3 regions of the Paenibacillus sabinae T27 genome follow, and region 1 is predicted to be linked to each of the others. Evidence: riboswitches for the same ligand, from Rfam matches in the RefSeq annotation. Region 1 holds a riboswitch; each other region holds the start of a gene.

What was found. Region 1 has a riboswitch for cyclic di-GMP ahead of PSAB_RS03040 (transglutaminase-like domain-containing protein). Riboswitches for the same ligand answer to the same signal wherever they lie in the genome.
Region 2: another riboswitch for cyclic di-GMP. It lies ahead of PSAB_RS21395 (stalk domain-containing protein); the one in region 1 lies ahead of PSAB_RS03040 (transglutaminase-like domain-containing protein).
Region 3: another riboswitch for cyclic di-GMP. It lies ahead of PSAB_RS25885 (glycosyl hydrolase); the one in region 1 lies ahead of PSAB_RS03040 (transglutaminase-like domain-containing protein).

The regions. Positions count from the first base shown of each region.
Region 1 covers NZ_CP004078.1:650,354-659,609, reverse strand. The annotation lists rRNA gene PSAB_RS03045 (16S ribosomal RNA) at 1-780, opposite strand, end outside; gene PSAB_RS03040 (transglutaminase-like domain-containing protein) at 1,089-1,898, opposite strand; cyclic di-GMP riboswitch class I at 1,912-1,992, opposite strand; cyclic di-GMP riboswitch class I at 2,065-2,145, opposite strand; gene PSAB_RS03035 (class D sortase) at 2,251-2,910, opposite strand; gene PSAB_RS03030 (GtrA family protein) at 2,923-3,393, opposite strand; gene PSAB_RS03025 (glycosyltransferase family 2 protein) at 3,386-4,390, opposite strand; gene PSAB_RS24905 (phospholipid carrier-dependent glycosyltransferase) at 4,425-8,246, opposite strand; gene PSAB_RS03015 (NCS2 family permease) at 8,597-9,256, opposite strand, start outside.
Region 2 covers NZ_CP004078.1:4,633,514-4,644,429, reverse strand. The annotation lists gene PSAB_RS21435 (AraC family transcriptional regulator) at 25-993, shown strand; gene PSAB_RS21430 (polysaccharide deacetylase family protein) at 1,010-1,819, opposite strand; gene PSAB_RS21425 (MerR family transcriptional regulator) at 1,946-2,359, shown strand; gene PSAB_RS21420 (SDR family NAD(P)-dependent oxidoreductase) at 2,543-3,526, shown strand; gene PSAB_RS21415 (hypothetical protein) at 3,968-4,564, opposite strand; partial or broken gene PSAB_RS21410 (threonine aldolase family protein) at 4,878-5,360, shown strand; gene PSAB_RS21405 (pyridoxal phosphate-dependent aminotransferase) at 5,448-6,611, opposite strand; gene PSAB_RS21400 (radical SAM protein) at 6,635-7,534, opposite strand; cyclic di-GMP riboswitch class I at 7,725-7,817, shown strand; gene PSAB_RS21395 (stalk domain-containing protein) at 7,908-9,758, shown strand; gene PSAB_RS21390 (LysM peptidoglycan-binding domain-containing protein) at 9,879-10,916, opposite strand, start outside.
Region 3 covers NZ_CP004078.1:1,090,257-1,101,172, reverse strand. The annotation lists gene PSAB_RS04915 (discoidin domain-containing protein) at 1-1,171, opposite strand, end outside; gene PSAB_RS04910 (glycosyl hydrolase) at 1,473-2,972, opposite strand; gene PSAB_RS25885 (glycosyl hydrolase) at 3,162-4,919, opposite strand; cyclic di-GMP riboswitch class I at 4,932-5,015, opposite strand; gene PSAB_RS04900 (sugar phosphate nucleotidyltransferase) at 5,166-6,536, opposite strand; gene PSAB_RS04895 (UDP-glucose dehydrogenase family protein) at 6,688-8,028, opposite strand; gene PSAB_RS04890 (glycosyltransferase) at 8,033-9,133, opposite strand; gene PSAB_RS04885 (glycosyltransferase family 4 protein) at 9,236-10,375, opposite strand; gene PSAB_RS04880 (glycosyltransferase family 4 protein) at 10,341-10,916, opposite strand, start outside.

The DNA.
Region 1 (9,256 bases):
GCTTTCGCGCCTCAGCGTCAGTTACAGCCCAGAAAGTCGCCTTCGCCACTGGTGTTCCTCCACATCTCTACGCATTTCACCGCTACACGTGGAATTCCACTTTCCTCTTCTGCACTCAAGCTGCCCAGTTTCCAGTGCGACCACAGGTTGAGCCCATGGTTTAAACACCAGACTTAAACAGCCGCCTGCGCGCGCTTTACGCCCAATAATTCCGGACAACGCTTGCCCCCTACGTATTACCGCGGCTGCTGGCACGTAGTTAGCCGGGGCTTTCTTCTCAGGTACCGTCACTCTCTTAGCAGTTACTCTTAAGAGACGTTCTTCCCTGGCAACAGAGCTTTACGATCCGAAAACCTTCATCACTCACGCGGCGTTGCTCCGTCAGGCTTTCGCCCATTGCGGAAGATTCCCTACTGCTGCCTCCCGTAGGAGTCTGGGCCGTGTCTCAGTCCCAGTGTGGCCGTTCACCCTCTCAGGTCGGCTACGCATCGTCGCCTTGGTGAGCCGTTACCCCACCAACTAGCTAATGCGCCGCAGGCCCATCCCCTGGTGACAGATTGCTCCGCCTTTCCGCCTTCCGGTATGCACCAGAAGGTCTTATCCGGTATTAGCTACCGTTTCCGGTAGTTATCCCAGTCCAAGGGGCAGGTTGCCTACGTGTTACTCACCCGTCCGCCGCTAAGTTAATCAGGAGCAAGCTCCATCATAACTCCGCTCGACTTGCATGTATTAGGCACGCCGCCAGCGTTCGTCCTGAGCCAGGATCAAACTCTCCAAAAAGGTAGAGCCGATAGCTCAATCAAACAAACTGACGAGAATTTCTTCTCATTTAATACTCACTCGTTGTTCAGTTTTCAAAGATCAAACTTCTTTGCCGCCGTTCAACTTTTCGTTAGCAGCAACTTTTATAATATATCATGTACTCTTCAGAAACGCAAGCTTTTTTTAAAAAGTTTTTTTCAAGTTATCTTTAAACGCTTGTGCCTCCCAAGAGCGACTCACCTATAATACCTCTTCTCATTGAATATGGCAACCCCGAAATCACAAAAAAAAACAATCCACTTATTGGTTAAGCGGATTGTTTGTGCTTAGTAATACTTCACGGCCGTATATTTACTTGCGCTTTTAATCAGGGGAGCCGTCTTGCCGCTCTTGCCCAAGCCCGCATCAACTGTTGTATCGATAGTGACCCACTTGCCTCCGATGAGGACTTCGTTCCAGGCATGGTACTCAGCTACATAGCTGCTATTGCCCATGACCAGCTTGGCCGGTACATCCACACTCCGAAGCATGGCGGCGAAAAGGGAGGCGTAGTCATAGCAAATTCCTTTTTTGGAGGCAAGCGTATTGTCGATACTCGGCACATAATCATTGGCTACATTAGCGGCCAAAGCGTAATCATATTTAATATTGGAGACGATATAGTTGTAGATGGCGGTTACCTTTTCTTTGTCCGTGGCAGCGTTCTGAGTCAATTGTTTCGCTTTTTGTACCGCTTTGTCCGAGGGACTCCAATTCACATTCTGCACGGAGCTCAAATATACAGCGTTGGGGTCGCTTAGCGAGAGGTCGACCGAGTCGGAATACACCACTTTATATTTATTGCCGCTGGTGTTCTCAAGGATGGAGATGCGATAGGTACCGTTGCCTTGTTGAAGAGGGAAAGATTCATTAGGCTCCGATGCGAACAGGTTGTAGGTATAGCTGCTGCCGTTCTTGGTGATCATCAGTTTGGTGCGCTTGTTCTGCGGAACGTTATATTGAATGCCGACAACACCTTGGCTTAACTCCGAAGCATCCAGCCATTCGGACCCGCTGCTCGCAGCGGCTGCCGGAGTCGCTTCGGCGGAGGCGGCGACGATTAATAAAGCGAGGATCACCGCATACAACTTCTTCATGGATAAAACTCCTTTCGGTAGCTGGCTGCCATCCTGGCGGGAAGGCCCTGTAGCTTTGCGTCCCTGCCTTTCGGCAGGTTTGCCTTTGTCACACAAGCTTTATCTTTATTATTTTTGGAATAAATACCATAATTTATATTAAAACTCAAACAAAAAAGCCTCTTCATTCGGCAGCTGGCTGCCATCCTGACGGGAAGGCCCTGTAGCTTTGCGTCCCTACCTTTCGGGAGGTTTGCCATTTATCGTGTTTAGCTTTTCTACATATATTTTACCATATCAATATCAAATAACAATAGAATAATAGGAAGATATACCTGCTCCATCCGCCTCTTTTAACATTTTTCCGCTACAGTCACGGAAGTTTTGCGTGGACAATAAGCCGATGGGTCGGGTTGATCAGCGGATCGCAGGTAATCAGCGTCAAGATCCGGTCTTTTTTATTGCCCTCCAGCACGGAAATGTCTGTCGGATCAACGATCTGAATATCATAAACGATATAATTATAGACTTTCCCTCTGGTCTTAACGGTGATCGTATCTCCGATCTTCACTTCGTTCAGACGGTTAAACAGTCTGCCTTTGGTATGAGCGCGGTGAGCAGCAATGGCCGCATTGCCTACTTCTCCGAGCGGAGCGGTCTCGGTCAGATGCACGGCTGAATGCCTCATATTCGCTTTGGTGGCTCCTTCAAGCACGGGAAGCTTGGCATCAATCGTATCGATCTCAATCAGTCCGATCGCTTGCTCGCCGGCGTCCGAAGCCCCATTATTATCCGCAGATTCAGATTCTTCGCCCAATACCGATTCATCCGCAAGCAGCTGCGTCACTTTGGCGTATTTGAGCCGCAAGTCGGGATCGACAGAGGTCTGAGCCGTATTCGTTCCTTGTTCAAAGTTCCGTTCCGCTTCCTCCAGCAGCTTCTGCTGCTGCCAGTCTTCGAACCATTCGCTGGCCTTCGGATACAGGAGCAGCAGAACGCCCGCAATAATAATGATATAGGACAGCTTGCGCAAGTTATCTCACCTCTAACGTTGGTCCGCATCCCCTCCGGAGACCGCCTCGCCCGAAACGGACAGGGGCTGCTTCGGGTTCACGAACACCCATTTTCTGCTGCCGACAAAATTGATGATGACCGTAACAAAGGTAACCAGTACCTTCGATACCAGCTCCTTCAGTCCCAGCCGGTCGATTAGCAAGCTCATCAGCAGCAAAGATATACCCAGCACAACCAAATTCAAAACAATAAACCTCATCAGCTGCTTATAATCGAACCCGTCCTCTTTGGACCGCTTCCGGTCCTTGAACGTTATATTGCTGTTTAAAATAAAGCTGTTGGCCGTTCCCGCCCCATAAGAGATGATCTGGCCCACGACATAGTACAGTCCGAGCGAATTCAGCAGCGCGAACACGGCCATATCGACGAGCGTATTCAGCAGACCGACAATATTAAATTTAACGAACTGGATGATTTCGCCGCGCATATTTTTGTTATTCATGAGGCACGCCCTTCCGCGTAAGTCCAGCTTCCTCGCGAAGGAGCTCAGCTTCCTCTTCTTTCAGGCTGGTATAGCCCACGGTCCGGCGGACAATATACAGCGGCCGATCCTTCGATTCGTCGTAAATCCGGCCGATGTATTCCCCGATTACCCCGAGAATCATAAGTACAATCCCGTTAAACAGCAGATTCACCCCTACAATGGAGGCCCAGCCGGGCACGGTGCGGGAGGTGAACCATTTTTGCATCAAGACGAAGAACAGAAAGATAAAACTGGAAAAAGAGAGCGAAAATCCGAGATAAGATGCGATTTTGAGCGGTTTGTGCGAAAAGGACGTGATGCCGTCGAGCGCAAACCGGATCATTTTTTTGAGAGGATACTTCGTTTCCCCGGCAAAACGCTCTTCGCGAACGTACTCCACCATCGTCTGACGGAAGCCGACCCAGCTGACAAGACCTCTGACATAGCGGTTCTTCTCCTTCAGCTCGCGCAGCACATCGCACACCTTGCGGTCAATCAGGCGGAAGTCGCCCGTATCGGTCGGGATATCCACGCTGGTCATGCTACTGAGCAGGCGGTAAAAGAGCTTGGCGGTCATTTTTTTGAAAAAGGTCTCGCCGTGGCGCTTCAGCCGTTTGGCATACACCACCTCATACCCCTGCTTCCATTTGGCAATTAGCTCCAGGATGACCTCCGGCGGGTCCTGAAGATCCGCGTCGATCACGACGACTGCTTCGCCCCGGGCATAGTCCATACCGGCGGTAATCGCGATCTGATGGCCGAAATTCCGCGAAAAATCAATAAGCTTCACATGCTCGTCCCGGACTGCAATCTCCCGGATCATCTCGGCTGAGCGGTCCCGGCTTCCGTCGTTCACGAAAATCAGTTCGTACGCATCTCCGGAACGGTCCATGACTTCTTTCAGGCGCTCATACGTATGGGAGATGACTTCTTCCTCATTATACATCGGGACGATCACGCTGTATCTGGCTTTCATTTCTTTTCCTCCTAAGTTGTGGACAGGTCTGACTCTAGAAGACCCAAGTCGGGAACCAGCGCAGGACGCCCGTCACATAATCTCCGCTAACCTGCAGCCCCGACAGGACGGGATAGAACATCACGAAGAGCAGCGCCGCTCCCGCGACAAACACATAACGAATAACTCTGGACCGCGATTCCGGGAAGTATCCGTCCGACAGCTTCAGCACATAGACCAGCGCCAGAATCAGGAACGGCACCATGGCGAAATAATGGTAAAGGAACGTCTCGCGCGGAACGAGCATCCAGGGAACATACTGGGAAAAATAACCGATCCAAATGACGTACTGCTGCTTCTCCCGGCGCTTCAGCGTTAGCCAGAGCACAGCGAGAATGGCAAACACACCGGTCCACCAGATCAGCGGATTGCCCATTGTCACAATGCTGCTCACCTGTCCTGCCGGCAGGCCTTCCCCGCCGCTGAAAAACCATACCGGCCGCTTCATGAAGGGCCACTGCCACCACTGGGAAGAGAACGGATGGGTAGCCACAAGCTGGCTGTGGTAATCATACATGTCCTTTTGCGCTTGAATGAGTCCTTTGAACGTATAGCCTTCCGGTGTGACGGACAGAACGGGAATAAACGACAGACTGTAAATCACGGCCGGTATCACGACAAAAAAGACAAGGCAGCATGCCAGCGTGATGATCGTTCTGCTCCAGAACGTTCGTTCAGCCTCCCGGCAGGCGGAGGACATTTCCGCGTCTCCGCCCTTTCCGGCGGCAAGCAGGCGCCGGGCGGCCCGGTACTGCCGGAACCGGTCAAATAGCGATATGCCAAGCATTATCGCCAGACCCGCCCCTCCATAAAGGACAATCCATTTGGAGGCGACGCCGATGCCGAAGAACAGTCCGGACCAAAAGAGCGGCCACAGCGTCTTGCGCAGCGGATCACGGTAGAAATTCATAACGGTATAACGCTGCATGAAATAGAACATCAGCATGATGAAGAAGACGCCGTACACATCAATGGTGGCGATCCGGGTCTGCGTGAAATGCATAAAGTCCAGCGCGAACAGCCCTGCCGCAAGCGCCGCGTAGCGCGTCCGCCCGAACAGCCGCAGCGCCATCATATAAATGACAGGCAGCATGGCGATTCCAAACACCGTACCGACGATCCGCCAGCCGAACGGATTGACGCCAAACAGAGTCATGCCGACGGAAATCAGCAGCTTGCCGAGCGGCGGATGCGTGTTCTCATAAGGAACGATGCCATGGGCATACTCATAAGCGGTTCGGGCATGATAAATCTCATCAAAATAGGTGCTGTTCATAAAGCCCGAGTTCGCCGGAATGAGCTGCCGTTCGTCGAACAGGTTAGCCGGCTCGCCTTTTTTGGGAGTTCCTCCCGTATCCGGCGACACATCGGCAACGGCCAGCGGCGACGCGTTGCCTTGCTCATAAAAGGCCATCTCATGCAGGTAGAAGCCCGGGCTATTCACATAGACCCGGACATAACGCGCGGTGGCGTTAAGCTCCTGGCTTTTCCAGATAAAGACGTTGCCGACGTCCTCCTTAATCTTGACGGGTCCGGACCAGGTACCAGGCGTGTCGCCAAACTCCAGCGTAAATTCGCCCGTGCCCACGCCGCCGAATATTCTTACCTTATCCAGCTGCTTCGCGGCTCCCAAATCCACATAGAAGCTTTCACCGGCGGCTGAAGGCGCCCAGACCGTCTGCGGCGAAGAGGACGAGCCGAGATTGACCAGAGACAGCGCGCCATAGAGCAAGGTAATGCCCCCCATCCACAGCCAGTCCTTTCGCACCAGCCTCGGGAATACGCCTCCCGGGCGGCCATGACTTGAAGGACGGAGCTCTCCGGCGAGCGCCAGGTCGGCTTCACGAAGCTGCCGGTCCGTATACGGAAGAGCAAACGGGAGGATTTTTCCCCTAAAGTAAATATCCCACCCGATGTACAGCATGAAGAGCAGCAGCCCGATGTTGGCGATTGATGTGACCAGAACAATGCCGTCCGAGCCCGGATTCTGCCCGGCATTCAGATGCAGCAGCACATAGGCCACATTGACGTACTGGGTCAAGCTCAGACCGAAGAACAGCATCAGCAGCCTCCGGTCCTTGGTCTCCATAAAAACGAATAAACTTAGGATAAGCGCCGGGAACATGTACCGTTCATGCATTTTGGTCCCGACGACAAACATGACCACAATCAGAACCAGACCGATAAAGAAGGACTTGGACAGATCCTTCTTATCTTTGCGGAACGAGTAGACCCCGGCCAAAAGCACGGCGGCGATAATTGCGATATTGCCCCAGGCGCGGAAAGGGATTCCAAGCCATAACCGGTCGATTGGCGCCCAGCTCGGAGCGATAAGCATATAGAGATTAAAAGCGTTGACGGTCGAGTAAGGGTAGGAAGACAGCGTGCTTTTGTAAAGATCAATCAGTCCGCCGAGCCCCCCGTTGTCCCAAAAGAACGGCAAGGTGATCAGGGCAAATGCGGCCAGCCCGTACACTGCACCCTTTAGCAGCTCCTTCCAGGCGCGGTAGTGCAGGAACGCAAACAGCAGCACCGGCGTAAAAATAAGCGCCTGCGGCTTCACCGCCGTGGCGACCGCGAACCAGAGCGCGGAAACGGCCAGCCGTTTATCCGAGACGGCGTTAATGCTGAGCAGCAGGAACAGTACGAAAAAGGCATCCGCCTGCCCCCACACCGCCGAATCCGTAAGTACGGCCGGGTTAAACAAATACAGCGCCGCAAGACCGAGCGCAATCCCGCTCGTAAGCTTCTTGCTTCCGATCCGGTAAATGAACCATCCGGCCGCAATATCCGATAGAATCGCCGGCAGCTTGAACAGCAGCATCTCTCCGGGAGAATCCGGGCTCAGGCCGAGTCCGCCCTGTATGACATGCAGAAGATACAATATATAAAGATACCCTGGAGGATAATCCGCAAACAGGCCTTTCTGGTAAAAGCGTCCCGGGCCTACCTCGGCGAGCCGCTGCCCCCAGAACATAAAGGTCTTCATGTCGTTCATATAGCCCTGCGAAGTCCAGCCGAGCCACAGGCGCAGCAGGAAAGCCGCGGCAAGAACCAAACCCAGCCATAGGCCAAAGTTGCAATTCTCTCTTCGGAGCAGGCGGCGGCTGCGAAGCGCAGTCCGGTACACCCACGCGAACAGGCAGGCGAACAGCGCGGAGAAGAGCAAAATATCCTTGGATGAAATTTTAACCGGCTTTCCCGCCGTACCCGCCGAAGACGAACCGGGATCAAGCGAGAGTACCGAAGCCCCGGCCGGGGCGGAGCTCAGCTCTTCCACGGACAAATCATCGAAGTACGCTTTGCCGGTGGCCAAATTGCCGTACCCGCCGAGGGCGGCGCCGATGCCCATTTCTTTTTGATCCGGGCCCGTCTTGCCCACGAACGTGAGTTGCTGCCAGCCTCCGCCGGTATCCTTGGTGCTTGGATATCCCCCGCCTACGCCGACGACGAAGATATTGGCTCCGATTCCCTCCGCTCCCGCGTTCACCATTTTCACCCAACCGGATATCCGGTAATGGGTGTCCGGCTTGACGGCAACGGTCTGAATCCATTTGGCATGATTCGGCTGCATATTCTCTACAGCGGCTGCGAAGCTGCCGGAATGGACATCTGCAGATTCCACGGAAAGCAGGCTTGCCTGGTCGCCCTGAACCCACACGTCCTTATTCCAGGAAGCGGGCGCATTCGAAGCCGACTCCTCAAAGCCGGAATTTTGCAAAAGATTCCCTTCCGCAAACATTGTTCCCGCAGGCAAGGCAAGCATACACAGCAGAAGCATAAACATCAATTTTGCGGCATTTGGCCACTTCTTCATCCTTGTAACCACCTTCGTATAATCGTCCGAATCTATGTATGTGAGTGTGCTTTATTTTTCCCTCATTTCAATATAATCGAATTGCCATGTGAATTAAAGTCCGGTCTGACTTCCGAAAATACGGTGAATTACGCGCTATATATAAGAAGAAAAGGCTTCGCCGTCCTCTGAAAGAGGAAGGCATCCGTTTCTCGTAAAAATATCAGGTTAAGGATAAGCGCGAAGCTTATACTTTCTGATATTTCAAGAAGAAGCGCCTGACGGCGTCTTTCAAGACGCAAGTACGTTTCTCGTAGAAATAAGAAATGGCCCCTTCCGTTTAGGAAGGAGCCGCATAGGAACCGCCCGGTTTAGCCCTGGCTGCCGATCAGCAAGTAACGAAGGACCACCAGAATGGCCAGCAGCCACATCATCCAGTGGATATCGTATTTCTTTTTGCCTGCAAGGTTAGCTACAAACGCCAGGATCACGTAAGTAACGATACCGAAAGAAATGCCGTTCGCGATGTTGTAGGTAAAAGGCATAATCGCGAGGGTCAGGAACGACGGAATGGCGATAACCATATCGTTAAAATCAATCCGGCGGATGGACTGCGCCATCAGCACGCCGACAATGATCAGGGCCGCCGCCGTGGCGGAGCCGGGAATCAAAGCGGCTACCGGCGCCAGGAACAGGGCAAGCAGGAAGCACACGCCTGTCGTGACGGCGGTAAGTCCCGTACGTCCGCCTTCGGCCACGCCCGCCGCGCTCTCGATGTAAGCCGTTGTGGTCGATGTGCCCAGCATGGCGCCGCCGGCGACCGCAGCCGCGTCTACGAGCATCGCTTTGCCGACGCGTTTTTTACCCGTCTCAGGGTTGTCCATAATTCCCGCGCGCTGCGCCGTTCCGACGAGCGTGCCGAAGGTGTCGAACAGTTCGACGAAGGTGAAGGTGGCAATCGCCGAAATAATGCCGGTATGCAGAATGCCGTTCCAGTCAAACGCCAGGAAGTTCAGCTGCGTGAAATCCGG
Region 2 (10,916 bases), 1.3 Mb from region 1:
AAAGAAAGGGGGGGAATGGAATTCATGCCGGAACAAAGAGTGGATAACCAAGTTAACTTTGGAAAGAGTGTTTCTATTCATAAGAAAGCATTGGATCAGATCATTGCTATGGCGGATCGGATTACTCTGGCGGAGGGACGGACGTCAACGATAGTTCCGTTTCTTACGATTGTCAGGAGCAGTCGTGAAACGCCGAAAAGTCTGGGTGTGTTGACGCCTTCTTTTTGCCTGATCCTTCGAGGGACTAAGAAGCTTTACCTTGGTCAAGATATCTTCCATTACTCGGCGGGGGATTATTTGACGTCACTCATCGATATGCCGGCTGCCGCCCAAGTCATCGACGCTACGGAAGAATCGCCCTATATCGGTTTACGTGTCGATTTTACGACTCAAGAAATAGCTTCTGTGGTCATGGAGGCGGAAATCAGTACGGAGCCAAAGGAGAAAAGTCGGAGTGCCGGTGTCTTCATCGGAAAATCAGATGCCGCGCTGCTGGACATATTTTTCCGGTTGCTGAAGCTTGTTGATAAGCCTAAAGAAGTTCGATTTCTTTCCGAGTTGATTAAAAGGGAAATGATTTTTAACTTGCTGTCAGGAGATTTTGGACACTTATTTTTGCAAAAGGCGCTCTTTGATCAAAATGCGGAAGGAGTCGGAAAGGCCATTCATTGGATCAAAGAAAACTATGCACGCTCTTTCACCATTGAGGAACTCGCCAAATCCTGCAACATGAGTATCTCTGGGCTGCATCATAAATTCAAAGCCGTCACGACAATGGGGCCCTTGCAGTACCAGAAACAGCTTCGCCTTCTGGAAGCGAGGCGCCTCATGCTGAGTGGTCCGATGGGGGCAACGACAGCCGCTTTGACAGTAGGCTATGAAAGTCCGTCACAGTTCAATCGGGAGTATCGGAGGATCTTTGGTCTACCTCCTCTCCAGGATATGAAATCGTTGCGAAAAACTTCATATGCCGGGGGATTTGAGGATAGTTAAGTGGTGTCGGTCAGCATTAAGGAAATTCATGAATGAAAGCAGCGATTGGCTGGCCTCCGGGGATTCGAACGCGGTGGAGGGTTAAAAATCCCTGTTTTTTTACGGCGAACCCGGGCTTTGTTGTTACGGCAAAGTCAAATCCGGCACGCTTAACCACCTGTAATACTTTTTGATTGAATTTACCAGATGGATAAGCAAAAGCGATTACTGGGTGCCCCAATCTCTTCTCCATCTTTTGTTTAGCTCCCCAAATTTCATCCACAAGTTGTAATGGGGTGTTTTTTGTCAATTCTGTGTGATGCCGGGTATGCGCACCAATTTCAATGCATCCGGATCGTTCCATTTCTTTTATCTGATCCCAATTCAAATGATTAGGAAAACCGATAAAGTCACTGGTGGCAAATATCGTTGCTTTCATTTGAAGCTTTTTTAAAAATGGATACATGATCTTGTAATTATCCAAATAACCATCGTCAAACGTAATCAAAATCGGCTTATCCGGGATCATCTCTCCCGTTTTCCAACTGATTAAATCTTTGAAAGTCATGGTGTGATATCCGGCATTCTTCAAGTGTTCCATTTGTTTATAAAATACCTTTGGGGGAACAAAAAGCGTACTGGATGGATTGATGCCAATCGAATGATACATCAAGATGGGAATTGAATCTGGGTTGACTGGAGGGATCATTTGAATGGATTTACTTTTTGATGGCGATTGTTTTTCCTCAATTCGCGATTGGGGAAGGGGATCCGCTTTTCGTTCGCATCCGGTAATTATCATAATGAGCATCACAAAAATGAGGGGCATGGTGTGCGGTTTAAACATAATATACTCAACCTCCCATGTAGTATCATGTTCATTTCAGAACAAAATAATCTGGGAATTTTATTGATATTATCGTAGTGAATATAAAGTTGCAGAATTTTCGAATAATGAGAGGTGACGCTTCAAATGGATACTGATCAGGAACTAAGTATTGGTCAAGTTGCTGAGCGCACTGGACTGAGCATCTCCTCGCTGCGATTCTACGAGCGCGAAGGCCTGCTGTTGTCCACTCGGGTCGCACGCGACAACGGCGGCCGCCGTCGCTACAGCCCGGCCGATGTAGAGTGGCTCGGCATCTGTACCAAGCTCCGAGCTTCTGGAATGCCGATTGAGCAGATCAGAAGGTTCGCGGAACTGGTCCGTCAGGGCCCTGGAAACGAACACGAACGACTTAAAATCCTCCGCGAACACCAACAACGAGTCGCCGTCAAAGTTACGCACCTGAACGACTGCCTCGAACTCATCAACTGGAAAGTGGACGTCTACGAACAACACCTTGAGCAAGGAACCGCACAGCACCTCTGGACCGCCGGTAAATGAGAAACCATGGCGCTATGCGCTGCCTGCGGTTATCTTCATCTGTTCAGCGCCCAAAATCGGAAGCTATACAATCAAGGACCCAACATGATGACGAAAACCATTGGTTTTAGGACAGTACTTGACCTTAAGTGCACTACAGGTTGTATGGTGGATATGAGAATATCAGTAAGGAGATGAAACACCATGCAGCATCAAAGTTATTCAAAAACTATGCAGCACAGAATTGGTTCCGGATTTGGCAATCGAAGCACCGCCGATGAGGTACTGCACGAAATCGATCTCTCCGGACGTCTGGCTATTGTGACCGGTGGGTACTCGGGCTTAGGATTGGAGACCACACGAGCCCTCGCCCGTGCCGGAGCCCATGTCGTCGTTCCGGCGCGCCGTCCCGCCTCTGCTGAACGGGCGCTCGCTGGCTTGAAAGGTGTTGAGGTGGTTGAGCTTGACCTTTCGGACCTCTCCAGCGTCCGGGCATTTAGCGATCGGTTTCTAGCCAGTGGTCGCAGTATCGAAATTGCTATCCTCAGCGCCGGGATCATGGCCTGCCCGGAGACTAGGGTGGGGCCTGACTGGGAGGCCCAGTTCGCCATCAACCACCTGGGCCATTTTACGCTGATCAACCTGCTGTGGCCAGCACTCGTTGCCGAGGGAGGAGCGCGCGTGGTATCTGTATCCTCAGCTGGCCACCACCTATCGCCGATCCGTTGGGACGACGTGCAGTTCAAGCGCAGTAGTTACGACAGGTTCCCTGCCTACGGGCAATCCAAGACCGCCAACATCCTGTTTGCCGTCGAGCTCGACAGACGTGGTGCGGAGCACGGTGTACGGGCATTCTCGCTGCACCCTGGCGCAATTCTGACGCCGCTGCAGCGTCATCTGACAAAGGAGGATATGGTCACGCTGGGTTGGATTGACGAAAACGGCAAACCGGCCGATCCAACATTCAAGACACCTCAGCAGGGTGCCGCTACCCAGGTGTGGGCGGCCACCTCCCCAAAACTTGCCGGCTTAGGTGGAATCTACTGCGAGGACTGTGACATCGCAGAACCGGCTCCTGACGACGGCACCCCAATCGGAGTTAAGGACTACGCGGTCGATCCTCAGCAAGCCTTGCGCCTATGGGAACTCTCTGCCGAACTGACAGAGACCAATATACCAACCGTCTAATGCTGCATCCGTACGTATACTCGAAACGCGAAAACGCATCCTGACAGAAGCGTAGCCTCCATAATCGTTTTTACGACCTGTCTTTGATGAGACCCGCGGAAAATTGCGGCGGTTGTTTTTGCATCGAAGACGCATATTTCATTCGTTAGCCATATGTGCTTCCTGCAGTAAGAGATAAAGGGGACGCTAGTTGAATAATGCAGCTGCCATTCTAGGACTATTTTTTCACGTCTATAAGGCAGCTGCTTTTTTAACTTTATTTCATCCTCTGATGGTGCCGCGTCAGCGGCATGAGCGTCTATAATAATAATTTATTTTCATTTAACACAAGCAGCAGGTTCGCCGACGATTGAGGCTGAGCGCTACCCTCGGTGAACCGGACGGAACGCCCTTTGGTCCAGAGGAATCATCATACATAATAAAAGAGCCCTATAAGAGGACTCACAGTTCATCACCCAAAAAATAGCGATCTCCACCTGCGTTTTTATAAGCTCTAATAACATTCAACATTGCCTGCTTTTGTTGCTTACTTAATTTAATATCCGTGCTGTACAAACCGGTTCCAGTTAAACGAATTATTGTCTTCTCTGCATTCGCCATTGCTCTAATCATTTTTAAGTCATCACGGTAAACTGTACTTGAATAAACTTCGTGTACAGTATAAAGTGACATGCTTCCTCTAACATAATCATTGATATTATTTATGCTAAATAACTGGTCATCAGCTCTGATTTCGATCCAATTAGTGCCTATTTGATGGGTCCCTATATACTGCACTACAAATTCCAAATCCGACACTTTTCCATTGTCATTAGAGAAGTAAACATAAAAATCGCTCTTACCCTTGTTTTGCTCGGTTGTTTGAGCATAGTAGAACGAAACATCTTGTACCTCGTCCCTTTCTTCAACCAATCCGGATACCGCTTTTGCAATTTCCTCCGGTGATTTTGTAGGTTGCGGTTGATTGCTTTGCTCATTTGAACTACAAGCAGATAAAGACATGACGACAAGAACACAGAATATTAGTTTTTTAATCATCTTAGTTTCAAAGACCCCCCAATCGCAGTACCACTAGCAAAACTAATTGTCCACTCAGAAGCAGGAATTTTGTAGACTATCCAATCATGCTTTTCTACATATCAAGCCTCCCAAGGGATGTTAGCCTACTAATTATATCCAAAAGATAGTTTTTTGGATAGACTAGGAGTATCTTAGTGCCAAAAAACGATCCAAAAACCTGTAATGTGCATATGAGCTGCAGCCGGCGTTGTTCTCTTTGTACCACAGTTTCGCACCTGGGCATAACACGGAAGTATCAGTGTGATTGGCTCCGGGTGGCGGCAATTTATCTAGCGATTTATCCTTGGCGGATATTGCAAGACTTTGTGATGTGTTCTATATCGGGGGAACTAAGATCGGAGCGTTATTTGGGGAAGCAGCAGTGATCCTAAATGATGAGCTGAAAAAAGATTTTCGGTATATGATCAAGCAAAAGGGAGGATTACTGGCCAAGGGGAGATTACTCGGAATCCAGTTTGAAACCTTGTTTGAAGATGGCTTGTACTATGAAATTTCCAGTCATGCCGTAGAAATGGCGATGATGATTCGAGAGGCTTTTGTTGAAAAAGGCTTTTCATTACGATATGATTCCAAAACCAATCAACAGTTTCCCATTTTGCCGGAAGATGTGTTGATGAAATTGGGCACAAAGTATTCTTTTTCCTTCTGGGAAAAAGCCGATACTAATCACAGTGTTGTGAGATTCTGTACCAGTTGGGCTACAAAAAAAGAAAATGTTGAAATGCTGATTAAGGATATTAAGGAATTGGAATAGTTCAATAAAACAGCGACAGTCTAGGACCTTCTCGTCCATAACTGCCGCTGTTTCTATTACTGTAGTTAAGATCAATAGCAAACTCATTTATTTTAATTTGTTCACGAACTTCTCGATTCGATCGAATCCTTCATTAATATTCTCCACGGAAGTAGCATACGACAGTCTCACATAACCTTCGCCCATAGCTCCAAAACAATCTCCGGGAGACACAACGACATGCTGATCCTTCAGAAGCCCGATTGCAAATTCGTCAGAGGTCAGGCCTGTTTCTTTGATATTCATGAATACGTAAAATGCACCTTTCGGCATTAAGCAGGACAAGGTATCGATGCTGTTGATTCGGTCGACCATGATCTTTCTGCGCAGTTTATATTGCTCATTCATGTATGTAAGAGCGTCCTGGGGTCCCGTCAGGGCTTCGATTGCTGCATATTGTGCCGGAGTGTTCACGCAGGACAGCATAAATTCCTGGATTTTTTGCATTTCAGAGATGACAGGCTCCGGACCTAGACAGAATCCGACTCTCCACCCGGTCATGGCATAGGATTTGGATACGGAATCTACGATAATCGTTCGTTCTTTCATGCCGGGAATACGGGCGATATTGAAGAAATCTTCTTCATCATAGATAAGATACTTGTACACCTCGTCAAAAATCACATATAAATCATGCTCGGCGGCTATTCGCGCGATCATTTCTATCGTTGCCCGGTCCGCCACGGCTCCCGTTGGATTGGATGGCGTATTCAATAGGATGGCTTTGGATTTGGGGGTTATCGCTGCTCTTAAACCTTGCTCCGTAAAGTTGAACCCTTCTTCTTCGTACACCGGAACCGTCACCGGAACGGCATGATTCATTTCGATCATTCCATAATAATTGGTATAGCACGGGTCACTGACGATGACCTCATCTCCGGGATTCGTAAGGACCAGAAGGGAGAGGTAAAGCCCCTGCATCCCCCCAACGGTAATCATAATTTCATCAAGCGGATTGTAACTGACTTTATCAAAATTTTGAAAATGCGCGCTTACCGCTTCACGTAGAGGAAGAATACCGGAATTGGGTGTGTAATGCGTATGGCCGCGATCCATGGCTTTTTTGGCGGCGTCAATAATATGCTCTGGAGTATCAAATTCAGGTTCGCCTATTACAAAACTAATTACATTGTCTAATCCTTGGGCCATATCATACATTTTTCTGATTTTAGCCGGTTCGATGCTTGCGATCTTTGATGATAATTCTTTCATTCCTGATCTCCTTCCTCCACCCATTATCTGGGGATTGAAACCGCTCCTTCCACACCTTTTTGCAGGTGACCGTCTAAATATTCGACCCCAATGGAGTTTAAGCCTTCTTTTAGTGCCGCAATCATTTCATCTTTCTTGTCTGGGAGCATACCGCGAACGGGTATTACATTGGAGGTATGGAGACCGAAGAAAAAGGTATGGTCCAGGTTCAGTCCGCTTAACATTTCGATTTCCTCTTCAATATTTTGGCGCAAGGTATTTTCTATAAAAAGCCCTTCTTCTACTTCTTCATCCAGCGGGCTGCCGGGATCCACATGTAAAGTGGCAATAAAGATCAGCTTTGGCTTAACTTCATTTAGCAGTTTGCTGTTTGCTTTTGCATTTTCCCGTGTTTTTTCGCTGCCGGCTCCTCCGATGATAATATTTACACTAAAGTCCATTCCAGCTTCGGTTAAACGCTTTAACTGTACTTTGGCTTCATCCACCGTAAATCCTTTATTAAAATGTTCCACTACCTCGGGCATACCGGATTCCAGGCCGATATTGAGGTCGTTAATCTTTAAGGCTCTTAATTCTTTAAGCTCTTCATCGGTTTTATTTTTAATGTTATTAACGGAGGCATACATCGCTATAGTCTGAACTTGAGGCAGAATTTCATTGATTTTAACCGCAATGGATTTAAGCCGGTCTGCACTCAGGGCAAAAGGGTCGGCATTGACTAAAAATATACGGTTTACTTCAGGATACATTCGTTTGGCTTCCCATAAATCATGCTCAATTTGTTCCAGCGTTTCGACATGAAAAGGCACATCGCTATACATGGTACAGAAGCTGCACTCATTATGGCTGCATCCGACAGTGACTTGCAGTAATAGCGAATTCGCTTCAAAAGGCGGACGGTAAACGGGGCCGGTATACTTCATTTTCTCTTCTCCTTTGTACATAGCACTGATTTCTATAAGTTTACAATTATACGGCTATCTGAGGTAGTACGTACTTTAAAGTGCGTATCTCAAGTGAGTGACAAACAAAATATTAATTGGTAAATTTTAAATCTGGATTTATACTGAAAAAAGAAGTGCAAAAGAACTATAAGAAATCACGAAACAAGTGATTGACCAAAGGCAAACTCGTTCGAAAGGCGGGGGCGCAAAGCCACGGGTCTTCCGTTATAGTAAGCTATAACCAGACAGCCGGGTTGCTCAGAGGCTTGTTTTTTTGCGTGTTCTTACAGCAGAAGAAAGGAATGGTTCAACGAAAATGAGACGAATCTTTTGGAGTGTGCTTGTGGTCTGGATGCTCGTTGCATTAACCGAAATGGAAACAAGGGGGATGGCTGCGAGCGCAGCAGCAGGGCAGAACTACACATGGAAAGACGAGGTGACGAAGTTCAAAGTCGGACCGGTTGATTTTCAAGATCTCAAGGATGCTGATATCGCTGGCCGCTACTTAACCTGGACTATAATTCAAGATCACTATGATTCGATTTATGTTTTAAATTTGGATAACGGAAAGACGGAAAGATTGACTACCGATAAGACCCACAAATATAACCCGGTTCTAGCGGATACCATTCAAGGCCCAATGGTTCTTTGGATTCAGAGTAATGAACTCCATGGAAGTGATATATGGGGATACAATTTGAAAAGTAAGGAAAAAAAGAAACTGGTTGACGGCGGGTCATCCTCGCTAACGGAGCCCGTTGGAAATGGCAATTATCTGGCATGGGTTGATCATTACAAAGTCCAAGTTCTTAATTTGGCAAGCGGTGAGTCGGAGGAGATCGAGGAAGGGAGTAATCCTCAGCTGGGTAAGGGCCGGCTTATCTATCTGTACCGATCCGATGAAATTAGAGCCTATGATTTGGGTTCAAAGAGTGAAGATCATTTTTACGGAGCCAGCTTTCCGCATGATTATTCGTTCAATGGCAAATACATTGTGCTTAAGACCAAGCTTAGGGAAAATCAGGGTTATGTTGAGCTGAACGCAACCACTCCGTCTGAGAAGGGAATCGTGCTGCAAAAAGATTCTCCTTACAAATTGTCAAAAGTATTCACAGGGTTGTCCTATGGCATTTGGGTTGAAAAAGGAGAGGGAGATCAAGCAAAGGTAACAGGTGTAGACCTTTTGCATAAGGAGTCTTTTTCGATACCGCTGGAAGCGACATACAATCATGTACTCGGACTCTCCGGCGATACGCTGATTTATTTAAATAAAGGCGGTTTTATCGTCAAAAGAACCATCATTCCTCCGAGTACCCGTGCAGACCGGAATGCAGAACCGATTCATGTCGTTATGGATGGGGTAGAGGTTCCCCTGCGTACGGCCCCGATTTCGCTTAACAATAGCACCTATGTCGAGTTTCGTTCCCTGTTCGAGCGGATGGGGTTCGGCATTAAATGGGATAACAAAACGCGCCAGATCACGGGCACCAAGGGAAGCCTGGTAATTAAACTGACTATTGACAAGAAAGAAATGGTTGTTAATGGAAAAGTTATCAAAACCGATTCTGCGCCGGTTACTCGGGGCGGTACAACCTATGTCCCTCTTAGGCTTATTGGTGAAGCGGCTGACCGTAAAATTAGCTGGAATAGAGCAAAGCAGACGGTGTACATCAGCCTGAAAGATACAAAGGATACCCTGTATAACGAAGACGGCAGCATGCGGTATCATGGCGGGCTGGTAGACGGTATCCGTGAGGGGTATGGAACGCAATACAACGAAAACGGACGTGTTTTCTATGAAGGGGAATGGAAGAACGATAAAATGGATGGCGAAGGGAAAATGTACTATCTTTTCGCTGACGAACTGTACTTCGAAGGAACGATGAGAAATGGCAAGCAGGTGGAGGGCATCGAATATTATCCCGGCGGAGGACTTCGGTATAAAGGTTCTTACAACGAATCGGGCTTGCATTGGGAGGGGCTAGAGGTGGTTCTGAATCGAAGTACTGGTGAATATCTCGTCGTAGAAATAAGCCAGGGAGGTCGAGAAGGAAAGGCAATCTGGTATTACGCCAATGATGAGGTTAAAATTGAGGGGGATTTTGCGGACGACCGGTTTATCAACGGCACCCTCTATGATCCCGAGGGGAATATGCTGTATCAAGGCGGATTTGACGAATGGGGTGAACCTTTAAAGAATTAAACAATAATAGCAGTCCCGATGAAGTTGTCTGGATCGGGACAACTGCTAAACTTAAAATTATCTCTCTGAGCCAACCCTTCAATCGGGTTGGCTCTTCTAGTCTTTGAATCAATCTTACTGTCAAAGAAATCGTAATCCGTTCACCATCGCTTGAAGATGAGCTTGGTCCGCCCAGAGGATGAAGTATGGATACGTGCTGCCGTTAATGACAACAGGCTGCGGGTATACGGCGATGAACGCCGATTGTTGCCGCAATTCAGGCGCTTGATCCTGGGATGGGAAGATGTAGCAGGCTTCCTGACCCTGCACGCGTCCCGGGACAATTCGCGGCGAAGAGCCGTACGGCATTAGCGGATGATACGCTTCGGAACGGCACAGCTCGTCGAAGGATAAATCGCTGGCCAGAGCGGAGATCTGGAAGAAACCGTCCGCGCCCTCGTACCGGGTCTCGCTTACCGCTCGCCACGCGGCAGGGTAGGGGAAGCTGACGCGGTACACATCGCTGCGGAACTGAGCGTAGTTATCCGCCGGAACGGCTGCGGAGGACCATTGTACGGAGGTGATGGCACCTGTTCCCGAAACAACACGGATCGGTGCGGGATGGCGGATATCGACGATCCAAATCTCGCTGGAGAGACCCGATCCTTCGCAGCCGGACAAGTAGGCGATGGCTTCGCTGTCCGGGGACCAGGTGACGGGAGTAGCAAAGCAATCGGAGACGGCCGGGATTTGCTGGCCTCTGCCTTGCGGACGTTCGGTTCGGATAGTGGAGAAGTAGCCTTTACGTTCGGCAAAATCAGTTGCGCTGTACGCGATAGCGGCGCTATTTGGAGCCCAGGCCGGATAATAATTTTTCGCTAGCGGCCCGCCCGTCAGTTCGGATAGGTTCCCTGTATTGATTTCTGCCACGTAAATAATGGAAATGCTTGCGCCGGGAGAGGTGAAAAGGGCATGGGAGCCGCTTGGCGAGAGCTCGACCTCGTTCTTGGGGCTGAACGTATCATTCGTAATTTGTCGCTGGCCGGTACCGTTGACGCGAATCTCATAAAGCTGATCTGTTCCGGTGTTATCCGGGGCCGCAAATAACAGCTTATCGCCGGAGGGAAACCACTGCACATGCTTGGCGCCGGTTACGGGCAGCGTTCGGCCGAAGAAGGC
Region 3 (10,916 bases), 440 kb from region 1:
TCGCCCCGTAATGATAATCGTCCACATGAGTGTCGGAGGTGCCGAACTCGGAAACCAGCATTTTTTTGGGAAGCCCGTCATTCGAGCCTTGGAAAGTCTTCAGGTTCTCGGTAAAGCTGCCGCCGTTCTTGGCGACGTAAGAATCCCCGTATGAATGGCCGTTCGTAAGATCTGTGATCTTCTCCAGCTCCAGCCGCTGCGCGGGATCGCGTTCCCAGCCGTCCGGGTCGCCGCATTGCTTGACGTCCCCTCTCTGGTTCCCGCAGGAATCCTCCTTGTATGCCGGCCAATACGCCCAGCCCGGAGCAACCGTCTTAAGATGAGGCGCGATTTGTTTACCCTCCTTGTTCAGCCAGTCGGCAATCGCCAGGTTGACCGCCTTGGAGCGGTTAAACAAGCCGGGTTCGTTATCTACCTCGTAATACTGAAAATATGAGCCGTACTGCCGGAAATAATCGGTCAGCTTCTTCTTCGCGCTATCCGGCAGGGAGCCGTCCGCATTCAGCTTGATATTCCCGGTGTACAAATACAGCGCGACCGACTGCATATTGTAATCCTTAAGCACCTTGTAGTAATTCTCCAGGTCGGAACGGGAAAAGCCTACATCGCTGGCGCCGCCCGTCCGCATAATATTGCCGCTGTAGGCCAAACCGAGCCATTTGATAATGTACGGCAGATGAGCGGTGGCGCCTGTATCAAAATAAAACTGCTTGTTGGCAACCATGGTGCCCGTAAGCACATAGCTGCCATGAATCGGCTCGCTGATCGGCGAATTCAGCGAACGCAGGCTGAGATCGTCCCAGGTCCACCATGAATATTGGTCCTCCGCGCTCGACGCATACATGGAACGGACCACTTTCAGCTTGAGCTCGTTTGTGCCAATTTTCAGCTGTTCCTTTGGAATATACAAATCGTATGTTTTACGGAAATCGTACCCGCTGCCTGTTCCCGCAACGCCCGCGATTTGAATAATCCCCGACAGCTGGCTGTTGGAGAAGGCCGCCATCTGAGGGACGGATTTATAGGCATCGAGAATGCTAACCTGAAACAATACCCCGTTGTCGGGAATATGGGTCAAGCTGTACGAGATTCGCAGTTCGGGCAAGCTCTTGCCATTCAGACCGGAAGGCACTTTTTTGAGATCTCCCGTGTCAAGTTCAGATGTATCCATACTTACTGCGCTCCCCGCGGATGATGAATCCCTGGGCGCGAACTCGCCGGACGATTCATTCCGTGTGCCCAGCTGCCAGATGATTTTCCCCGGCGGGGATACGGGCGCTGTCTTATACGCGGTGGAAAAGTTGGAATTCCCGGGTTCTTCCGCTCCTTCATTCCCTAAAAAAGAGACAGACAGCAAAAATAAGACGATAAATCCTGCAAGCTTCAAAAGTACGGTTAAAGATAGGGCTTTTCGTGGTATACTCATTTCCTGTCCTCGCTTTCTCAAGGAATCCGACCTCCCGGTCTATTGTTTAGTCGGGTAGAAAAAGCTCTTTGGGGGGAATGACCTCTTCCGGCCGCCCCGGACCTTGCCAGAGCAGCTTGATGTCGGCTTTACCTTTATTTTCGAAGTACTCCACTCTAATGTCGTAAAAAGTATTCTCTTTCAATTTAATCGTTCCTGTCCGGGCTGTATCGTTCTGGAGCGCCCAGCTGTCGATGACAAGCTTGCCGCCGATCCATACCCGTACACCGTCGTCGGCTACAGCTTTGATCGTATAGGTTCCGGTGCCGGAAGCTTTAAGGCGGCCCTGCCACCTCACGGAGAAGAAGTTGCTGTTCACGGCTTCCCCGGGCGTCCCCTCCTGCCAGCTTAAGTCCAAATTCGCGTCAGTCTTGCTGAAAGCCGGCTTGCCTTCCAGTTCCCTGTTGGCGAAATAATCTCCCCGTAGCCCGTTGCCGGCGGCTACCGCCTCCTTATCCACCAATTGGATATAATCGTCTCTGGATAACGTGTAATCGGCGTTCATGAAGCTATTGATTGTGCGCTGGCTGTTGTTCTCGGTCAGCATTTTCCCCCAGGTCATCACATAGACCCATTTGCTCTGGCTCTTGGCCAGCAGCCGGGGATTTGGCAGCTCGCCGCTCTCGCCGATGGCGATCGGCTTGCCGTCTGCAAGCTTCAGCAGACTATCGTAATACCATTGCTGAAAATCATTGTTGTATATATCCGCTGCCAGGATATCAACTTTGTCCGCTCCCGGGTAATAGGTCGCATAGGCGTCGGCATACCCGTTGGGCGCATTCGGATTCCATACCCAGAGCAGATTGTTTAATTTATGTTTACCCACAAAACGTTCATACATAATATCCCAGAGAGCTGAAAAATTATTTTTCTTGCCCCACCAGAACCAGCCCCCATTCATTTCATGGTAGGGTCTCCACAGAACGGGCACTCCTGCGCTCTGCAGCTGCTTCAAATACCCGGCGATCTGATCAAGGTCGGCAATCAGATGGTTGTACTGGTCCGTACCTGGAGTGACGTAGGCGTCAAACTCGCTTTGGCTCAGACTCATGGAGACATTGGACCATATGGGAGCAGTGCCGGGCAGGTTCTCATGAAAAGTCATGGCCACGATCCCGCCGCTTCTATACCAGTTGATGGCGCTATGTACAACGGCATTCCGCTGGCGGTCGATCGTGTCCGGCGACTGGCCGTTAATGGCTCCAAGCTCGTAACCGTGAAGTGCGGCATATTTGCCTGTAGCCTTTTCGAGCTTATTATTAAATTCATCCGGACTTTCCAGATAATCATGCTGGCCGGATATCAGGCTCTTGCCGCTTAAGCCTGCCAGGAACCCGAGCAGTTCTCCCGCCTCAGGCGAGGCCGACGGATTAACCGGAGCGGGCGGTGTCTGGATTACGGACTTGGGCGGAGTTTCCGAATGCATCCACGGCAGCAGGGACATGATCAGAATCAAAGGTAAAACCGTAGTGAACAACCGATACTTGGAGGATTTGTTCAATTTCATCTTCCTTTCTTAAGCCAGGAATCCTTTAAGAGAATGCCGGCCTCCCGTATGCCGGGAAAACAGTCTTCCCCATGAGGGGCTTATAGTTTAGAAGCCCTGCTGTATTAAGCAGGGCCTCGCAAGGCTCAAATGAACTGAATGAATTATAAGTATCGGCGGCCACCCTCAGGGGCAGCCGTAAAAGCTATATCAAAGCGAATCGGAAAGATAAAACGCGCTGGCTGGAACGGTTTCCTTGAGCTGGCTACTGCTCTCCCACATCAGACGCGCTTTGGCGCTCCCCGTATTATCGTAATATTCAACTTTAATGTCATACAGTTTCCCGGCTTCAAGGTCGATTCTTCCCTTTCGCTCTAAACCGTATTGGGTAGACCAGCTGGTAATAACGGCAACGCCGTTGACCCATAATTTAATACCGTCATCCGAACTGGTATAGAAGGAATAGTTCTCGCTGTACAGAGGCTTGATTTTGCCGCTCCAGCGGGCGGAGAACTTATCGGGGCCGATGGAGGTGTCCGGCGATCCGAGTCCCCAGTTGAAATCGACGGCCGATTCTTCCCGCACCAGTGCGGGCGTCCCGGTTAACTGCATGTTGGTAAAATATTCGCCCAGCAGGCCATGGCGTGGCTCCGCAGGCGTGGCCGAAGGCAGCAGCGCGGTCAAGGATGAGCTATCGGTTGAAGAATCCGCAGCGGACTGCTGATTGTTCGGCGTATATGTTGGTGTTGGTGTTGGTGTCGGGCTTGGCGATGGTACCGGCGTCGGTGTCGGACTTGGCGTAGGTGTCGGTGTTGGACTCGGTGACGGCGATGGTGTTGGGCTCGGCGTCGGTGTCGGCGATGGTGTCGGCGACGGACTTGGCGTCGGGCTTTCCGACAGCATTGGCACCGTATACGAAGCCAGAGCCGTACTAATTTCATCGCGGGTTAACGTAAATCCGTTGTTTAGAAAACTCTTGATTGTAGTCGTGGTGTTGTTTTCATAGAGCATTTTGCCCCAGGTCATCATAAAGACCCATTTGCTCTGATATTTGGGCAGCATCGCAGGATCGGGCATTTCACCATTCTCGCCAATGGCAATCGGCTTGCCTGCGGCCAAACTCAACAGATCGTCATAATAGCTCTGTCTGAAGTCCTTGTTGTAAATGTCCGCCGCCAGAATATCCACTTTATCCGCACCGGGATAAGTCTTCGCGTAAGGATCGGCCCAGTCGTTCGGAGCATTCGGGCTCCACACCCAAATCAGGTTGTTCAATTTATGAACATTGACAAAACGGTCATACATAATATTCCAGAGAGCAGTAAAATTCGTCTTCTTGCCCCACCAGAACCAGCCCCCGTTCATTTCGTGATAGGGCCGCCACAGAACGGGCACTCCGGCATCGCGCAGGGTTTTCAGCGAAACCGCCACCTTGTCCAGCTCAGTGATCAGATTTTGGTACTCCGGGGTTCCGGGTGTAACATACTTGTCGAAGTCGGCCTGGGACAACGACATCTGCACATTGGACCAGCTGTATGATGTTCCCGGCAGATTCTCGTGGAACGTCATCGCGACGATGCCTCCGGACTTATACCATTTGATGGCGCTGTTCACCACATTTTGCCGGAGCCATGTTACGGCGCCGTCCGTTTGGCCGTTGATCGCGCCAAGCTCATATCCATGGAGAGCTGCATATCTACTGCTCGTTACTTGAAGCTTGTTGTTGAACTCGTCCGGACTTTCCAGATAGTCATGCTGACCGGTGATAATTCGGGTTCCGGAAATGGAATACAGGTAACTCAGCAGCTTGACCGCTTCGGGTGAAGCGTCCGGGGTCACCGGCGCTGTGGACGCAGCCGCCGCGGAAACGGTCGATGCGCTTCCTCCGCCCATGAACGGAACAAATGACAGGAGCAGAGACAGAGTTACCAGCATGCAGAACAATCGATACGTACGGTGAACTTTCAATTTCATCTTCCTTTCGGTAGCCAGGCTGCCTCTCTGAAATGGAGAGGCCCTATGGCTTTGCGTCCCTACCTCGCGATAGGTTTGCCTTTGTCGTATTGGAAGGCTTAACCTTCTACCGTAAATATCGACGGTGTACAATTAATGATGAAGACTGATTTTCATCATTCTTCAATAAATGAGCCAAAAGACCCGTTTAATAGCCTTGTTATATGGTTAATAAGTAGGTTATCCCTCATTCAGGCATTATTACGAGATAAATTGCTGCAGTTCAATATCCTTCCAATCCAGCGTTATGCGGATATTATCCTCTTCCACCAGCTCCGATCCGGTCTGAACCTCGATGAATTCCACATCGGTCAACGCGAGAATGCTGTGCTTCGTTCCTTCCGGTATGCGCACAACATCTCCGGCTTTCACCGTGTGCAATTTCTCGTTAAGAATGATGCTGGCTTCCCCGCTGATAAAGGTCCAGATTTCGCTGCGCTTAAGATGATACTGGTAGCTGATATTTTTTCCCTCTGCGATAAAAATCCGCTTGGTCAGGACTTCATTGCTTTCCTGGTATTTGACGTAATCGATCACCTTATAGTGGCCCCACCGGCGTTCCTCGTACATCGGTCTTTGCTCCGCGCCCTTCAGCACCTCTTTGATGCGCGGGCTTTCCGATTTGTGGGTGACGAGGATGCCATCCGGGCTCGCGGCGATGATCAGGTCCTGGGCGCCAATTACCGTGATCGGAATATCAAGCTCGTTGACCAGGCAGCTTGTAGAGGAATCCTCAGTCAGCACGCCCTTGCCTAATTGGTTGCTCGCCATTTCCTCGGTCAGGGTATTCCAGGTGCCTAAGTCCTTCCAGAATCCGTCATACGGCTGGACAACGATCTTGTCTTCCTTCTCAACCACTTCGTAATCGAAGCTGATGGAAGAGAGCAGCTTATACTGCTTCTGCAGCTCCTCGTAAGTCAAAGGCAGCCCTTTTTGCTGTAAAATATTAAGCAGATATCCCAGCCGGAAGGCGAACACCCCGCAGTTCCACAAGGCGCCCTGTCCGATCAGCTCTTCGGCCCGCAGGCGATCCGGCTTCTCCAGGAAACCGCTAACCGGTCTTACCTCTTTCTCCGTCGCGCCGCCCGAAGGAATAATGTAGCCGTATTTCTCCGAGGGATGCTCCGGCACGACGCCGATCAGCGCCAGATTTGCGCCGGTATCGTCAAGCGCCTGCTCCAGCTGTGAAATCGAGCCGAAGAAGGAGCCTTCCACATAAGGATCGACCGGGAGGATCGCGACGGTCTCATCCGGGCGAACGCCTTCTACCGAATACAGGTAGACGGCCGTCAGCGCAATGGCCGGAAACGTATCGCGGCGCTCGGGCTCGACGATGATCTTGACATCCCCGCCCAGCTGGCTTTGGATCATCTCCACCTGCCCGCGCCCTGTCGCCAAATACGACGATTCCGCAAGTCCCGCTTCTCCCAGCTGCCGCCATACCCGCTGGACCATCGATTCCGGCTCGCCGAGCGGGCTTTCCAGCACCTTCAGAAACTGTTTCGACCGAGAGTCGTTGGACAGAGGCCACAGCCGTTTTCCCGAACCGCCAGACAATAATACCAGTTTCATAATGATACCCTCCCTCATAATGGTCATGATACAGCCGTGAACAGCCTGCTTCTTAACGGAATATCCTAAGGTAGCGGCGCCGCCGCGGCGAACCTGCTTCGCCTGAGTCTGCGGCGCCTGACCCGGTTCGTCACTTATCCATATATACCGCTTATACCGCTCCTGCCACGCTTGGAGACAAGCCGCTGAGTCCGCCCATCCGCGGGCGTCCCACCGAATAATATTCCAGCCCGGTTCCTTCGATTTGTTCCTTGGAGTAGACGTTGCGCCCGTCGATCAGGATCGGCTTGCGCATTCCTGCTGCCAGAAGGTGCAGATCGATATCCTTGAACACGGCCCAATCTGTGAGCAGGCAGACCGCGTCGCTGCCGGTTCCCGCTTCCTCCGGCACGGCGCACCAGTGAATCAGCGGGTGGTCGTATTGCTTCCGGAAATTGTCCGCGGCAATCGGATCGTACACCTTCACATGCGCGCCTTCCTTAACAAGCGCCTCGATGATTTCCCTTGCAGGCGATTCGCGCACATCGTCGGTGTTCGGCTTGAAGGCCAGTCCCCAGATTCCGATTGTCGCACCCTGCAGACTGCCTATCGACTCGTGGAGCTTCGCAAGAATCATGAACCGCTGGCCCTGATTGACTTCGACCACCGATTTCAGCAGCTTGAATTCGTAGTCGACGTTCCCTGCGATCTGGATCAGCGCCTTCGTATCTTTCGGGAAGCAGGAGCCGCCGTAGCCGATTCCCGCCTGGAGGAAGGAAGAGCCGATCCGCCGGTCGAGGCCCATTCCCTCGGCCACCTCGGTCACATCCGCGCCTACCTTTTCGCAGATATTGGCGATTTCGTTGATGAACGAAATTTTGGTTGCCAGAAATGCGTTCGAGGCGTACTTGATCATTTCCGCGCTGCGGATGTCGGTGACGACAATATTTTCGGTGAAGCCCTGATGAAGCTCCCGCATAACGGGCTCAAGGGCCGGGTTGTCGAGACCGATGATCACCCGGTCGGGATGCAGCGTATCCTGGATGGCCGAGCCTTCCCGGAGGAATTCCGGCGCCGATACGATATCGAACGGATAGCCGGTGTGGGCAGCGATAATCTGGCGGATTTTCTCGTTCGTTCCTACGGGAACGGTAGACTTCGTCATGATGATCTTATAGCCTTCCATGGCTCGGCCGATGTCCGCAGCCGCGCTTTCGATGTACTGCAGATCCGCTTCCCCGTTCGGGAGAGAAGGCGTGCCTACAGCAAGGATAACGATATCCGAGAGGCGAACCGACTCCCGGAGATCGGAGGAGAACTTCAGTCTTCCCTCTTTCAGGTTCATTTCGATCAGCGCCTCGATACCCGGTTCGTAGATGGGCGACTTCATCTGGCCCAGCCGGGCGATCTTCTCCTCATCCTTATCGACGCAAATAACATGGTTACCCCCAAGTGTAAAGCATACGCCCGATACGAGGCCGACATAGCCAGTGCCGATTACCGCCAGATTCATATCTTCATCCTCCTTTTAGAAAGTTCACATACGCCTGTTCAACATACTGCTTGAACTGCACCATAAACGTTCGTTCATCGAATTTCTGCGCGTGCTTCATAATTTTCCCGACGTCCCATGCATACGATTCCACTTCGGCAATAGCCCCTAGCAAATCGTCGACTTCCTGCTTCTTGAAAAATACGCCGTTTACATAGGGCACTATCGTGTCCAGCGCTCCGCCCGCCTGATAGGCGATAACCGGTCTTCCCGCAGCGTTCGCCTCCAGCGGCGTTATGCCGAAATCCTCTTCCCCGGGAAAAATATAAGCCCGGCACTGCGACATCAGTCCGTTGACCTCATCGTCTTCGAGACGGCCGAGGAATTTAACATTGCTCTTGGCCATTCCTTCCAGCCGCTTCCGGTCGGGACCGTCGCCGACGATGAGCAGCTTCAGACCGTTGCGGTTGAAGGCTTCGACCGCCAGATCGATCCGCTTGTAGGAAACCAGTCTGGAGACGATCAGATAATAATCGCCGATGGAGCTTGAGCTTTTGAACCGGGAGGTATTGATGGGCGGGAAGATGACATCAGCATCCCGATGGTAGTAGTTCCGTATCCGGCTCTTGACAACGGATGAGTTGGCAACGAACTGGTTCACGTTTTTGGAGGTCCGCTGATCCCACATTTTGAGCTGCTGGATGTAGAGCTTCAGCACTCTTTTGAATAAACCGGAATTCGACTGCCGTTCCATATAGGTGTCATAATCCCAGGCAAATCTCATCGGGGTGTGGCAGTAGCAGAGATGAAATGTACGCTTGGGAACCTGGATGCTCTTCATGAACGCGCTGCTGGAACTCAGTACGATGTCGAACCCGCTGAAGTCCAGATCGCGGATAGCCATGGGATAAAGCGGCAGCACCCCTTTAAAATTGTCCTTCACTCCCGGAATTTTTTGCAGCCAGGAGGCCCGGATATCCGCGTCCTTGAGATTCTCGGTCAGGCGGTTTCCGTTAAAAACCGTCGTGAAGATTGGAGCCTCCGGATACATATGGTGAAAAACCTCCACCACCCTTTCCGCTCCGCCCATTTGGATTAAGTAATCATGCGCTATCGCTATTTTCATGTGAATCATCCTCAACGTTTGATGGAGCTATGTGTGTCAAGAAGCGGCTGCTTAAGAGACAGCTGCTTGCTTCACAGGTGATATCCGCTCTCCTTTTGTTCGTCAGGTGCCCGCCACCAGGCCTTTATAATAGGCGACAATCTCTTTGACCGTGTTCTCGATCACAAAATGTTCCTTTACCCGCTTGATCCCGGCTTCCGCCATTCTTTCCCGCTCTTCGGGATGCTCCAGCATCCAGTTGATCGATTCCGCAAGAATAGCCGGGTCTCCAGGCTGAATGAGCAGTCCTGTCTCACCCGGCACGACGATTTCAACCGGTCCTCCCTCATTGGACGCGATTACCGGCAGACCCGCCGCCATCCCTTCGACGATCACCTGGCCGAACGGCTCCGGTGTGATCGAAGTATGGACGAGCAGATCCGCTTGTTGCATCAATCCCTGAATGTCCTCCACATGTCCCAGGAGGCTTACATTGTCAAGCCCCTCGCGCTCGATCGTCGCAAGCAGCTTCTTCTTGTATTCGTCTTCGCCGAAGAGGGCGTCGCCCGCCAGCCAGAACTTGATTCGGCCGTTACCCTGAAGCTTCTTGGCCGCATCCAGCAGAATATGCTGACCCTTCCATTCGGCCAGCCGCCCGACCAGCAGAACGTTGAAGTCCTTCTGGTCCCCGCGTCCGGCTACGCCGCCGATCGCTTTGGCGAAAGCGGAATAGACGACCAGCGTCTTCTTCGACTTCGGCAGCTCCAGCGCGCTGAGCGTGGACTTCGAATTGGCGATGACGCCGTTCGGCAATAGACGCGAGAGCAGCCGGATGGCTTTGGCGACAACCGGCTTCAGATAAGGCGCGCCAATATGGTCGCGAATATGCCAAATCAGCGGTACGCCTGCCATCTTGGCGGCAACCGTTCCGTACAGGGCAGACTTAAGGGAGTTGGTATGCACGCAGGCTACCCGCTCCTTCTTCAGCAGCGGAGCGATTTTACGGCCGTAGGCCAGCAGCTTCATGGCAGCAGCCGGCGCGCCCAGGTTGACGGTGTTGCGGCCGCGGCTTCGGACGCTCTCGTCCATCGGCACGATCCGGACGTCGATTCCTCTATCGCGCAAGCGGTCGGCCAGCGCGCCTTCCTCCGCCAGGATCACAAGCGGGTCAACCTGTTCTCCGATATGGGTCAGAATGTTGAACAACGCTACCTCGCCGCCGCTCCATCTAGCCGTGTGATCGATATATGCCACTCTCAACATTCAGCGTCTCTCCTTTCCCCATAACCTCTCTGAATACGGCTTCCACCTGATCCGCGACATGCTCCCAGGTGTACCTTTCCAGCACATGCTCCCGGCATTCCTCCCGGCTCGGAAGAAGCCTTCGGTTGCCGAGCATGTGGGAAATCCCCTCGGCCATATCCGCGGCGGACGAGCTCTTGAAGAGCAGCTCCGGCCGGAAATTCTGCAGGATTTCCCGGTTGCCGCCGATCGGCGTTGCCATGACCGGCAGTCCGCTAGCCAGCGCTTCGGCTGTGATCAGGCCGAAGCCCTCCAGAGCCTGCGACGGAACGACGAACAGGTCAGCCGCCTGATAATACGAGGCCAGCTCATGGTCGGGGATATAGCCGAGCAGCCTGACCTTGCTTGTCAGCCCGTAATCGGCGATCCGCTCTTCGAGCTCCGCCCGCAAGGGGCCTTTGCCGCCGATCAGCAGGATAGCGTTCGGGAAGCGCTCAGACACGGACCGCCAGGCTTCCAGCAGCTGCAGGAGGCCCATCCGGTTCACGAGCCTGCGAACCGT